Regions from separate parts of the Lactococcus sp. genome, predicted to be linked through region 1. Evidence: riboswitches for the same ligand, from Rfam matches in the RefSeq annotation. Region 1 holds a riboswitch; the other holds the start of a gene.
What was found. Region 1 has a riboswitch for fluoride ahead of RSC39_RS07315 (voltage-gated chloride channel family protein). Riboswitches for the same ligand answer to the same signal wherever they lie in the genome.

Region 1 (6,273 bases):
GAAAACCCATCAATGGGTTGTGCAGGTATTGGCTGGGAAGTTTGGATTGATGGACAAGAATGTACACAATTTACCTATTTCCAACAAGTTGGCGGAATTGAAGTTGATTCAGTAACATCTGAAATCACTTATGGTTTGGAACGCATTGCTACAGTAATTCAAGAAGTTGATTCTGTCTATGACCTTGAATGGGGAAATGGTGTGGCTTATGGTGATATTTTCAAAGAACCTGAATACGAACATTCTAAATTCGCTTTTGAAGAATCAAATCAAGAACTTTTACTTAAACTTTTTGGTGAGTATGAACAAGAAGCCCTTGATTTACTTGATAAAGGTTTGGTTCACCCAGCTTATGATTATATTTTGAAATCTTCACATACCTTTAACTTGCTTGATGCGCGTGGAGCGGTATCTGTAACAGAGCGCGCCGGTTATATGCATCGTGTGCGTACGATGGCACGTAAAGTAGCTAAAACTTTCATTGAAGAACGTGCGAAACTTGGCTTCCCACTCTTAAAAGATGAAGCCTTACGTGAAAAATATCTCGGTAAAAAAGGAAAATATACGAAGATTGTAGAAGGAGAAGAAAAATAATGACAAATTACTTACTTGAAATTGGTTTGGAAGAAATTCCAGCACATTTGGTGACTCCTTCAATCAATCAATTGGCTGAACGAATGGAAGCATTTCTTAATGAAAACCGTTTGAAATTTGATAAAATCATTAAATTTTCAACACCACGCCGCCTAGCTCTTATTGTGGAAGGATTGTCAGAATCATCAGAAGCGATTGATGAAGAAGTTAAAGGTCCTTCTGCAAAAATTGCTAAAGACGCTGAAGGAAATTGGTCAAAAGCGATTCAAGGTTTTTCACGTGGTCAAGGAGCGACTCCGGATGATTTAATCCTTAAGGGTGATTATTATTATGCTAAAAAACATGTTGATGGTGTAAAAGCAGAAGAAATTCTTTCAAAAGTTGGGGATGAAGTCATTGCAAAAATGACCTTCTCAACTTATATGAAATGGGGAAATAATGATTTTCTCTTTGTTCGTCCGATTCAATGGATCGTATCACTTTTAGAAGATGAAATCGTTGCTTTTGATTTATTAGATGTGACTGCCAATCGTTTTTCACGTGGTCATCGTTTCTTGGCAAATGTTGAGATTGAACTCAAAAATGCCAATGATTATGCTAGCAAAATGCCAGAAAATTTTGTTTTAGTTGATGCTGAACATCGTAAAGCAGAAATATCTGCACAAATTTTGGCTCTTGCGTCTGAAAATAATTGGCAAGTTACTTTGCATAAAGATTTATTAGAAGAAGTAAATAATATTGTTGAATATCCAACAGCCTTTGTAGGCTCATTTGATCCAAAATATTTGTCTGTTCCAGCAGAAGTTTTAGTGACATCAATGCGTGATAATCAACGTTATTTTGAAGTTTATAACCAAGAAGGTCAATTGGCTCCTAACTTTATTTCGGTTCGTAATGGGAATGCCGAACATATTGAAAATGTAGTGCTTGGAAATGAAAAAGTCTTGGTTGCTCGTCTTGAAGATGCTGAATTCTTCTGGAAAGAAGATCAAAAACTTAAGATTGAAGACTTAGTGGCTAAACTTGCTAAAGTAACTTTCCATGCAAAAATTGGTTCAATCACTGAACATATGGCACGAACAAAATTAATTGCTGCTAAATTAGCTGATATTGCTGGTTTAACAGATGAAGAAAAAGTAGACGTGGCTCGTAGCGCTGAAATTTATAAATTTGACCTTTTGACAGGAATGGTTGGAGAATTTGATGAATTGCAAGGCGTGATGGGTGAAAAATACGCTCTTTTAGCAGGGGAAAATGCAAATGTTGCTGCGGCTATTCGTGAACATTACATGCCGACCTCAGCTGACGGCCAATTACCTGAAACAAAAGTTGGTTCTGTTCTTGCAGCAGCAGATAAAATTGATTCAGTCCTTTCTTTCTTTAATGTTGGTTTGATTCCATCTGGTTCAAATGACCCTTATGCGCTACGTCGTGCAGTACAAGGATTGATTCGAATTATCGAAAAAATGAATTGGCATTTCGACCTATCTTTATTTATCGACCAATTTGAGGGTCAAAATCATGCTGAAATTTTGGAATTCGTCAAAGCACGCGTTCAAAAACTTTTGCTTGAAAAATTAGACCGTTATGATATTGTTGAAGCAGCAATTAATAGCTCAAACTTTGATATTACAAATATGATGGAATCAGCATTTGTTATTGATGGTCATAAACTTCACGAACCATTTAAACCAGCGATTGAAAATGTTTCACGTTCAATTAATTTAGTTAAAAAAGCAGCTGATATTGCTGAAATTAATCCAGCACTTTTTGAAGAAGATACTGAACAAGCACTTTATGATGCCGTTATTTCTCTGCAAAATCAATGGACTTATAAGCCATGTGAAGAAAAATTCCGAGCAATTGTTCATACGCTTGCTCCTGCAATTGAAGCTTTCTTTGATAATGTGATGGTTATGGCCGAAGATTTAGCTGTTCGTGATAATCGGATTGCCTTATTGTCAGAAGTTGTTGCATTAACAAGTGTTATGGCTGATTTTTCTTTGATTAATACAAAATAAAGCTGACTTATTTACTGACAGAGAGTTGCAAAGCCCTTTTAAATGCTGTCAGTAAAAATAAATTCTGTCAGTAATTTTAAAAACATTTACGAAAAGGAATTAAGAAATGACAATTACAAATGAACAAGTAGAACGCATTAATGAATTGGCGCGTAAGAAAAAAGCCGAAGGTTTATCAGAAGCAGAACTTGAAGAACAAGCCCTTTTACGTCGAGCTTATCTTGATAGTGTTAAAGCAAATTTCCGTTCACAAGTTGAAACAATCAAAGTCATTGATGAAAAAACGGGAGAAGATGTGACTCCTGACAAACTCAAAGAAATTCAACGGAAAAATGGCATGCGTGACTGAGCTTTTTCTTGCAAATATTTCATAAAATGTTAAAATAAATATTAATAATGATGGGTATGGTGCACACCCGAAACCGCTTTAAGAATAAAATCTTAAAACTAATGGCGCCTACAAACAAAAGGCTGTTTTTAAGCAGTCCTGTTTGTAGCGCCTTTTGTTTTGTGAAAATTAAGATAAATGAGCCTTGCTCATAAATAAGGAGTATTGAAACAATGAATTTTTTTAAAGTAGGAATTTCCAGAAGTGCAATTTTATATGTCTTCTTAGCTGTAATTATTGGTGGCTTAATTGGGGTGGTTGATGCGATTTTTGGTCGAGGTCTTATCTATATTACCGAATTTAGAGATGGACATACCCTATATTTGATTCCATTTTTAACTTTAGCGGGTCTCTTGATTGTCTATCTCTATAAAAATTTTGGTAAAGATAGTCAAAAAGGCATGGGACTAATTTTTGAAGCGGGAAATCATGGGCGAGAAGATATTCCAAAACGTTTGGTTCCTTTAATTGTTTTCTCAACTTGGCTTTCTCATTTATTTGGTGCCAGTGTCGGACGTGAAGGGGTTGCCGTTCAAATCGGTGGCGTCATTGGTCATGCGATTGGTAAAAAACTTTCAGCAAAAGAGGCCCAAAAAATTCTTTTGATTACTGGTATGGCTGCTGGTTTTGCTGGTCTTTTTCAAACGCCAATCGCGGCAACTTTTTTTGCCATTGAAATTTTGATGTTAGGGAAAATAGAATACAGAGCTTTGATTCCAGCCTTAGTTGGTTCCTATGTCGCCAGTTGGACTTCAAATTATCTAGGATTAGAAAAATTTTCTTTTGCGATCAATACTAACATTCATCTTGACCCCTTAGTTCTTTTAAAATTGGCCATCATCGCAGTATGTTTTGGTTTGGTGGGGAGATTTTTTGCGGAATCTTTAGCTTTTATGAAAGCAACCGTTGCTAAAAGAATTGTTAATCCTTATCAAAGAATTATTTTGATGGGAATTGTCATCTCAATTGGTTTACTTGTTATTCATTTGGACCGTTATGCTGGTCTTGGAACGAATTTGATTGGTTTGAGTTTTAATGGTGGTCATATCAATGGATATGATTGGATTTTAAAATTGATCTTTACGGTTTTGTCTATTTCTGCAGGGTTCCAAGGAGGGGAAGTGACACCGCTTTTTGCGATTGGTTCCACACTAGGTGCGGCTTTGGCAATGTTGTTTGGTTTGCCTGTTGAATTTGTAGCAGCTGCAGGTTATGTTTCAATCTTTTCTGCTGCAACAAATTCATATTTTGGACCTATCTTTATTGCCGCCGAGGTCTTTGGCTTTGGTTCAGTTCAATATATTTTACCAATTATGACAATTGCCTACGTTTTGAATGGAAATTCATCAATTTATGCACAAGAAGTTCTAAATTTGGAAGTTTAAATAAAAAATGACCATTATTGGTCATTTTTTTTATATAATTTTTCAGTTTCTATATAGCTAATAACGTCTTGAGGGAGGAGGTAAGTCGGCTTAATATTTTGAACAAACATTTCTCTTATCATTGTGCTAGAGATTGGTAGAAGTGGGGCTTCTAACCATTGGACAGGATAAGGGCTCTCAATATTTTTTTCAGTTCGCCTAATCGCGATAAATTTAACTAGTTCGATTAATTCATCAATCTTATACCATTTTGGCAGATATTCCACCATATCGCCACCGATAATGAAATAATAATCAGTATCTGGATTAGCTTTCGTCAAGAGTTTGAGGGTATCATAACTATAGGATTTTCCACCGCGTTCAATTTCAATCAATTCGAGACCAAGTCTAGGGTTGTCTTTGATGGCAAGCTCAAGCATTTTAACTCGATGTTTTGCAGAAATTGTTTCCTTTTCATCAACATGAGGTGGGATGTTTTCAGGCATGAGTAAGACCTGATCCAAATTCATTTGTTGAGCCACTTGGTCAGCCATCATTAAATGAGCGTGATGAATGGGATTAAAATTTCCTCCCAACAAACCTATTTTTTTTCTGTTCCCTTTATCCATAAGGGGCTTTCTCCTTAATTTTTTATGAATATTTAATGTACCAATGACTTGAATCAGTCATTTTATATTGTACCATAGCTCATCGAAATCTATAAGACTAAAGAAAAACTCCTCAAGGGAGTTCTTTATTTTAAGATTCTATTTGGACAATGTATCTACTGTTAATATAATGCTCGGTGTTATCCTCATCAATTACAAGGCAATTTCCGTTGCTGTAACCTTTCTTGAAATGTAAGGCAGAGACGACTGTTCCGTCTATTAAGTGGATTTTCACACTATCATTTTGTTTAAGTAGTTTTTTTAGATAACTAATCATAATCCTCTCCTTTCTCCATTACTTCTATTGTAGTATAAAAAACATAAGTGGAGCAAAAAATAGCATTGGTTTCTAAAAATTATAAAGGGAAATAAAAAATAGAAATGAAGAATAGCTAAATATTTATTTATTGTGCTTTTGTAAAGGGTTCCCAGTACAAATTTAGGGCAAAATTTGATAAAATAAAGATTAGAATTGCGTTAAAATCGGTGTGATTAGCGAAAGTGAATATGGGAGAAAAAATTATGCCACATCTATATCAAGACGACAGTCTTACATTACATACGGACTTATATCAAATTAATATGATGCAAACTTACTTTGAGCTTGGAAGACACCAGCGCCATGCAGTCTTTGAAGTTTTTTTCCGTGAGATGCCTTTTAAAAATGGTTATGCTGTTTTTGCTGGTTTAGAGCGAATGGTTGAATATTTAAAGAATCTCAAATTCTCGGAAACAGATATCGCCTATTTGCGTGAATTAGACTATCCAGAAGATTTTCTAAATTATTTAAAAGAATTACGCTTTACAGGAACAGTCAGAGCCATGCAAGAAGGTCAACTTGCTTTTGCTAATGAACCTTTGGTACAGGTTGAGGGTTCACTTGCGGAATGCCAGCTGGTAGAAACAGCTATTTTAAATATTATTAATTTCCAAACTCTAATAGCGACAAAAGCCGCCCGTATCAAATCTGTAATTGGGGAAGACCCTTTGTTGGAATTTGGGACAAGAAGAGCTCAAGAAATGGATGCAGCGATTTGGGGAACAAGAGCAGCAGTTATCGGCGGCGCTGATGCGACATCAAATGTTCGGGCGGCTAAAATTTTTGGCTTGAAAGCAAGCGGAACACATGCGCATGCTTTAGTTCAATCTTATGGTAATGACTATGAAGCTTTTAAGGCTTATGCTCAAACGCATAAAGATTGTGTCTTCCTGGTTGATACTTATGATACTTTACGTGT
Region 2 (6,273 bases), on a different contig from region 1:
GCCCAAAACTTGAATGCCTTTATTGGCAAGTGCCTTAAAGTTTGGGCGTCCGTTTTCTGCAAGAAAACCGGCTGATTTAAAACTAGGCATTCCTGACAAAGTGACTTTGACTTGTGTTTTTTTCTCGGCATTGCCGATAAATTGAATAATTTCTTGGGCGGATAATTTTTGTGCTTCCATTTTCACTCCATTCTAAAGTCATTTGTTCATCAAATGGCTATTACGGGCTGTTTTCTAAATCAATAAGTTAAAAATTTACTGACAGACTCATTTTACCTACAATATTATTGTTTTATATTATAGCAAATTATCAAATATTTGGAAAATTTTCAATTCTGATTAAATAAAAAACAGCCGAAACTGTTTTTTTACTGACAATTCTGCCATCATTCATTTCATAAAATCAAAAAGTGATTCTTTCTTTTCATCAAATTTGACGAATGTTCCATCAGCACTTCGTTTCATAAATGTGGGAACGGTACTGATGTTGTGAGCTTTGCGAATGGCTTGCAACTCATTATCAAGGTCTGTATTTTCTGTATCAACATAGTAAATCGTTTGGTCAGCAAAGGCAGGAAGCTGTTTGACAAATCTTCTGGTCCAAGGACAAGTGACGCGTCCAAAGAGGACAAACTGGCCTTCTGTCAGTTCTGACAGGCGTACAGGCGCAAGCGGTAGGACGTCTTTCATATTTTCAAAAAATTCTGTCCGCATCTCTCCTGTATAAGGTCTTTCGACCCACTCACCAATGATGATAATGGTGTTGCCTTCTGGAGCGATAAAGGAAAATAGATCTCTTCCGTCAGCGCTTTTGGTAATTGGACTTAGCGGCAGTCCGAGTCCGATGATTTTGTCATGGATTTCATCGATTGTTTCTACTGAAATTGCCAAGGTTTCTGGAGCTGGGTCATAGGTTTCATTGAGGGCTATTTCCTCTTCTAAACCTAGTTCTTTCCAAAAAATTTCGGCATTTTCTAGACTATTTACGTTTAAAGTTATCATTTTTTCTCCTTTGAACTTTTTCTAGGAAACTTTTGACCATAGAATAAGTAAAATGGTCATGATAATAATACTTACGACCAGTAGACTGTCACGACTTTGCCATTTGAGCTGACGATATTTTGTCCGCCCATCGCCGCCTTGATAACCGCGGCTTTCCATGGCTACAGCTAAATCATCGGCACGACGAAATGAGCTGACGAAAAGTGGAATCAAAATTGGAATGACTGATTTAATTTTTTTCAGCAGATTCCCTTCGCCAAAATCCATTCCTCTGGCTTTTTGAGCATTCATAATCATTGTTGTGTCATCCATTAATGTTGGAATAAAACGTAATGATATAGATAGCATCAAACCTAATTCGTGGACAGGAACTTTGATTTTTTTCAATGGACCCAAGCCTTTTTCAATTCCATCAGCTAAGGTCAAGGGTGGTGTAGTTAGGGTCAAAATCGTTGACATAAAGATAATCAAAACAAAACGGAAGAAAATATAAACCGCATTAATCAAAGATTCCGTCGAAATCTTGATAAACCATAAGCTAAAAATGACATGTTGACCGTTGGTAAAAAGCATTTGGAAAATGACTGTGAACAGAATTAAACCAATCATTGGCCGCAGGCCTCTTAAAAAGTAAGAAACTGAAATCTTTGATAGTAAGACACCAGCCAAAGTGTAAATCACTAAAAGAAGATAGCCTAACCAATCATGAGCCAAAAAGATAATGACGACAAAAGCAATCATGACTAAAAGTTTTGAACGTGGGTCCATGCGGTGAATGATACTATCACCTGGAATGTAACGTCCCATCAGCATATTTTGCATCAGTTTTCACCTCCTGATTTTACTGACAGACTTGTCAGTAAATTAACAAGTTCAGCTCGTGTGATGGGTAATTTTTCAAAGGTGACCGCTCCTGTTTTTTGAAGTTGGTCAGCAAAATGCGTTGCCTTTGGCACGCCCAATTCATGTGCTTTCAAAAAATCAACCTCTTGAAAAACGTCTGACGGAGTACCACAGCTAATGATATGCCCTTTTTCAAGAAGATAAACATAGTCAGCATAATCAGCCACATCATCCATTAAATGAGTGACTAAAACAACGGTTTGTCCTGATTGATGAATACTTTCAAAAAGTTGCATCATTTCGATTCTAGCTTTCGGGTCAAGGCCTGCGGTTGGTTCATCAAGCACTAGAACTTCTGGTTCCATAGCAAGAATTCCAGCAATGGCGACGCGGCGCATTTGACCTCCTGAAAGTTCAAAAGGAGATTTTTCCCAAAATTCATCTGCAAGACCGACCATTTCAAGCTTTTCAGCAGCGATTTTTTCAGCTTTTTCTTTAGGAATTCCAAAGTTTTGTGGACCAAAAGCCACATCTTTTAAGACTGTTTCCTCAAAAAGTTGACTTTCAGGAAATTGAAAAACAACCCCTACTTTTTTGCGAACAGGTTTAATCTCTTTTTGTTTACTTGTTGAACTTACAACAATATCTCCAACGGTCACTTTACCCTCAGTCGGTTGCAATAAACCATTGAGATGTTGCAACAAGGTTGATTTTCCAGAACCTGTATGCCCAATTAAAGCCGTGTAACTTCCTTTTTTGACTTCTAAATCAATATCAAAAAGGGCACGACTGGCAAAAGGGCTGTTGGGCTGATAAGTATAATTTACTTTTTCAAATTTAATCATTTTTCTTTTTTCTCAAATCCAATAATATCCATTTTACTGACAGAAATTCTAGAAAACTAGAATTTCCTTAATTTGCCGATTCAACGCTCATCTTAATCGCCTTGAACTGACAGAAATTCTAACAGACTAGAATTTCCTTAATTTGCCGATTCAACGCTCACCTTAATCGCCTTGAACTGACAGAAATTCTAACAGACTAGAATTTCCTTAATTTGCCGATTCAATGCTAATCTTAATCACATTGAACTGACAGAAAAATCTGTCAGTAAATCTAGCCCAATTTATCAGCTAAAAGCTCTACTAATTCATCTTCTGACAAATATTTTTCTGGTAAATCAAAGCCATTTGTGCGCAAATCTTTCATTAGATTTGAAGAAAAAGGCACATCAAGTCCAATTTCAACCATATCCTCGCTAGTCGCAAAGAGTTCAGATGGCGCGGCTTCTTTAATGATTTCACCGGCTCGCATAACCAGAATTCGGTCAGAACTGGCTGCTTCATCAAGGTCATGAGTGATAGATAAAACCGTCAAATGATACTTATCTTTAATCTCATGAATCACGCGCATAATTTCGCTTCGTCCTGTCGGATCAAGCATTGAGGTTGACTCATCAAGAATAATAATTTCAGGTCGCAAAGCAATAATTCCAGCTACGGCTACCCTCTGCTTTTGTCCACCAGAAAGTCTTGCCGGCTCACGTGTTTTAAAATCAAGCATATTGACAGCAAGCAAAGCCTCATCAACTCGCTTAATCATCTCTTCACGGGGAATTCCTTGATTTTCCATGCCAAAAGCAACATCGTCCTCAACCGTTGCCCCAACAAATTGGTTATCAGGATTCTGAAAAACCATCCCAATCTTTCGACGTAGATTCCAGACATTTTCAGCTGTTAATCTTTCACTGTCAATCTTGACAATTCCTTCAAATTCTTCAAAAAGTCCATCAATCAGTCGTGCAGTCGTCGATTTTCCCGAACCATTTTGCCCGATAATCGAAACCCACTCCCCTTTTGTAATCGAAAAGGAGACACCATTAAGCTGATTTACATCGCTTTCTTTTTCATATTTAAAAACTAAATTTTCCACTTCGAGAATTTTATTCATAGCCCTTATTATACCAAATTTTAAAGACTTTTAACCATTTAGTTTTATATTTCTACTAAAAATTAACCCGATTATCAGTAAATAAAGTGTCATTTAAAAATCTTTGCTAAAGTCTGAGCTTTTTTGCTATAATGTTAAGGAAGTTGGAGAAGTGTCCGAGTGGTCGAAGGAGCACGCCTGGAAAGTGTGTATACGTCACAAGCGTATCGGGGGTTCGAATCCCCTCTTCTCCTTTCTAAAATTCACATCCTTAAAAATAAAAAACATTAATTATAGAAATTAATGTTTTTCATTTTTAGCTGCATCTTTTCCTAACTCTTCTTCAATACGCAAAAATTGATTATATTTTTCAACCCGCTCGCTTCTCGCCATTGAACCTGTTTTTATTTGTCCAGCGTGCATGGCTACAGCAAAGTCAGCAATAAAACTATCAACCGTTTCACCTGAACGATGAGAAATCATGGTCTTATAACCTGCTTTTCTAGCCAAACTAATCGCTTCAATCGCTTCGGTCACTGTCCCGATTTGATTTAGTTTAATCAAAATAGCATTTGCTACACCTTTTTGAATTCCTTCTTTGAAGATTTCGGGATTTGTGACAAAAATATCATCACCAACCATTGAATTTTTTGACCTTGAACTTTCGTTTGAGCCGCAAAACCAGCCCAATCATGTTCTGAAAATCCGTCTTCAATAGAGATTAGGGCAGGATATTTTTCAACTAACCCCTCATAGTAGGTCAACAATTCTGCTGAAGTGAGCTTTTGACCTTCAAAATGATAGACTTTTTCTTTGTCATCATAAAATTCGCTAGAAGCCGGGTCAATAGCAATCGCAATTTCTTCGCCTGGCACATAACCAGTTCTTTCAATTGCTTGATAAAGTGTAGCAATGGCATTTTCCGTCGAACCAAGTTTAGGGGCAAAGCCACCTTCATCACCTACGGCTGTTTCTAGCCCTTCGTCAGCTAAAATTTTCTTTAGAGTATGGTAGATATTTGCAATTTTTTCTAAACCATCGCGAAAGCTTCCCCGTTTGACTGGTGTAATCAAAAATTCTTGAACGTCAATTCCTGAATCGGCATGTACTCCACCATTAATGACATTGAAAAATGGTTGAGGAAGTTCCAAATCTACTCCACCAAGATAACGATAAAGTGGGATTTTTTCACTATTCGCTGCCGCACGAGAAATGGCCATTGAAACCCCTAAAATTGCATTAGCCCCTAAACGAGATTTATTTTTTGTCCCGTCAAGTTCAATCATCAGATGATCTAATTTTGCTTGATTAAATGGTGATTGTCCTTTTAAGGCTTCATATAAGGCTTCATAAATTTCGCCATTAACATTTGCTACCGCTTTAGAAACACCTTTTCCTTGAAGTCGCGCTCCGCCATCTCTTAGTTCGACCGCTTCACGATCTCCTGTTGATGCTCCTGATGGTACTGCCGCCCGTCCCAAAGTTCCATCTGTCAATCTAACATCTACCTCAACGGTTGGATTTCCTCTGGAATCAAAAATTTCTCTTGCGTGAATGTTTTCGATTGTGACTGTCATAATAACTCTCCTTTTCTCTGCCTTTAATGCCGTTGTAAGCCAAAGAAAAAATGGCAGCCTACAAGGCAAAAAAGACTTTGCTTTGTAGGCGCCATTAGATTCAAGTTATTTCTTGAAACGGTTTCGGGTGTGCACCATACCCATCTATTATTAATTTACTACTTTATTTTTACTCGGTCAAATTTTTGAAATCTATTTTTTTGATAAATTTATCATGTGTGAGCCGAACCATTACTATGCCCTGGGCTTCCATTAAGACCCTGAGCTTCACTGATAGTCATATAGGTATAATTCCCAGGATTTGCCACTGAACTATAATATCTTTGACTACTTGGACGATAGAAACAATAGCCAGCTTCCGCTACTCCCCAACCAGCGGGATTTGTGCTATAACCTCCACTTGCCACTGCCGAATTTCCTTGCGAATCTGAGCTTGCTTGAGCTGCAGCTTTTTCATCTGCTCTTCTTTTTTGTTCGTCATCTCTTTTTTTCTTGTCCGCAGCTGCTTTAGCCGTTTCATTATTGGCTTTAACTTTACTTGTATTGTCAATAATGTTTTGCGAAGCTTTATCTAACTCATCAAGTGTTTCAGCTTTATTAACTGAATCTATGCTCTCTTGAATTAATGTTTTGTCTGCAGCAGAAATATATGTATCACTTAGTAAACTTTGAGCACTTTTTACTGTCGAGTTGAGTTGTGCTTTTTTATCATCTACTTCGTTTTTTGTTTGGATATTTGACTGGGCAGTTTCTAGAGCAGTACTGATCTCAGACATCTTATCTTCGATATCTGAAGCTTTTTTAGCTTTTTTAATCTCTAGTACTAACTTGTCTAGTTGACTTTTATCTTGTGCTGACAGATTTTTATCTTTTAAAGTTGTTGCAACTGTTTTCAGTTGTTCTTCACGTTGATTATGAACAG

Region 2: another riboswitch for fluoride. It lies ahead of eno (phosphopyruvate hydratase); the one in region 1 lies ahead of RSC39_RS07315 (voltage-gated chloride channel family protein).

What each region holds. Positions count from the first base shown of each region.
Region 1 covers NZ_JAVXIY010000006.1:96,116-102,388, forward strand. Annotated here, with positions in the region: gene glyQ (glycine--tRNA ligase subunit alpha) at 1-594, shown strand, start outside; gene glyS (glycine--tRNA ligase subunit beta) at 594-2,615, shown strand; gene RSC39_RS07310 (DUF896 domain-containing protein) at 2,722-2,964, shown strand; fluoride riboswitch at 3,008-3,082, shown strand; gene RSC39_RS07315 (voltage-gated chloride channel family protein) at 3,177-4,388, shown strand; gene RSC39_RS07320 (nicotinate-nucleotide adenylyltransferase) at 4,403-4,996, opposite strand; gene RSC39_RS07325 (nicotinate phosphoribosyltransferase) at 5,558-6,273, shown strand, end outside.
Region 2 covers NZ_JAVXIY010000001.1:259,333-265,605, reverse strand. Annotated here, with positions in the region: gene dapD (2,3,4,5-tetrahydropyridine-2,6-dicarboxylate N-acetyltransferase) at 1-180, opposite strand, end outside; gene RSC39_RS01390 (thiol-disulfide isomerase) at 391-1,002, opposite strand; gene RSC39_RS01385 (energy-coupling factor transporter transmembrane protein EcfT) at 1,024-1,824, opposite strand; gene RSC39_RS01380 (energy-coupling factor ABC transporter ATP-binding protein) at 1,824-2,690, opposite strand; gene RSC39_RS01375 (energy-coupling factor ABC transporter ATP-binding protein) at 2,962-3,795, opposite strand; tRNA gene RSC39_RS01370 (tRNA-Ser) at 3,941-4,028, shown strand; partial or broken gene eno (phosphopyruvate hydratase) at 4,075-5,351, opposite strand; fluoride riboswitch at 5,430-5,502, opposite strand; gene RSC39_RS01360 (hypothetical protein) at 5,564-6,273, opposite strand, start outside.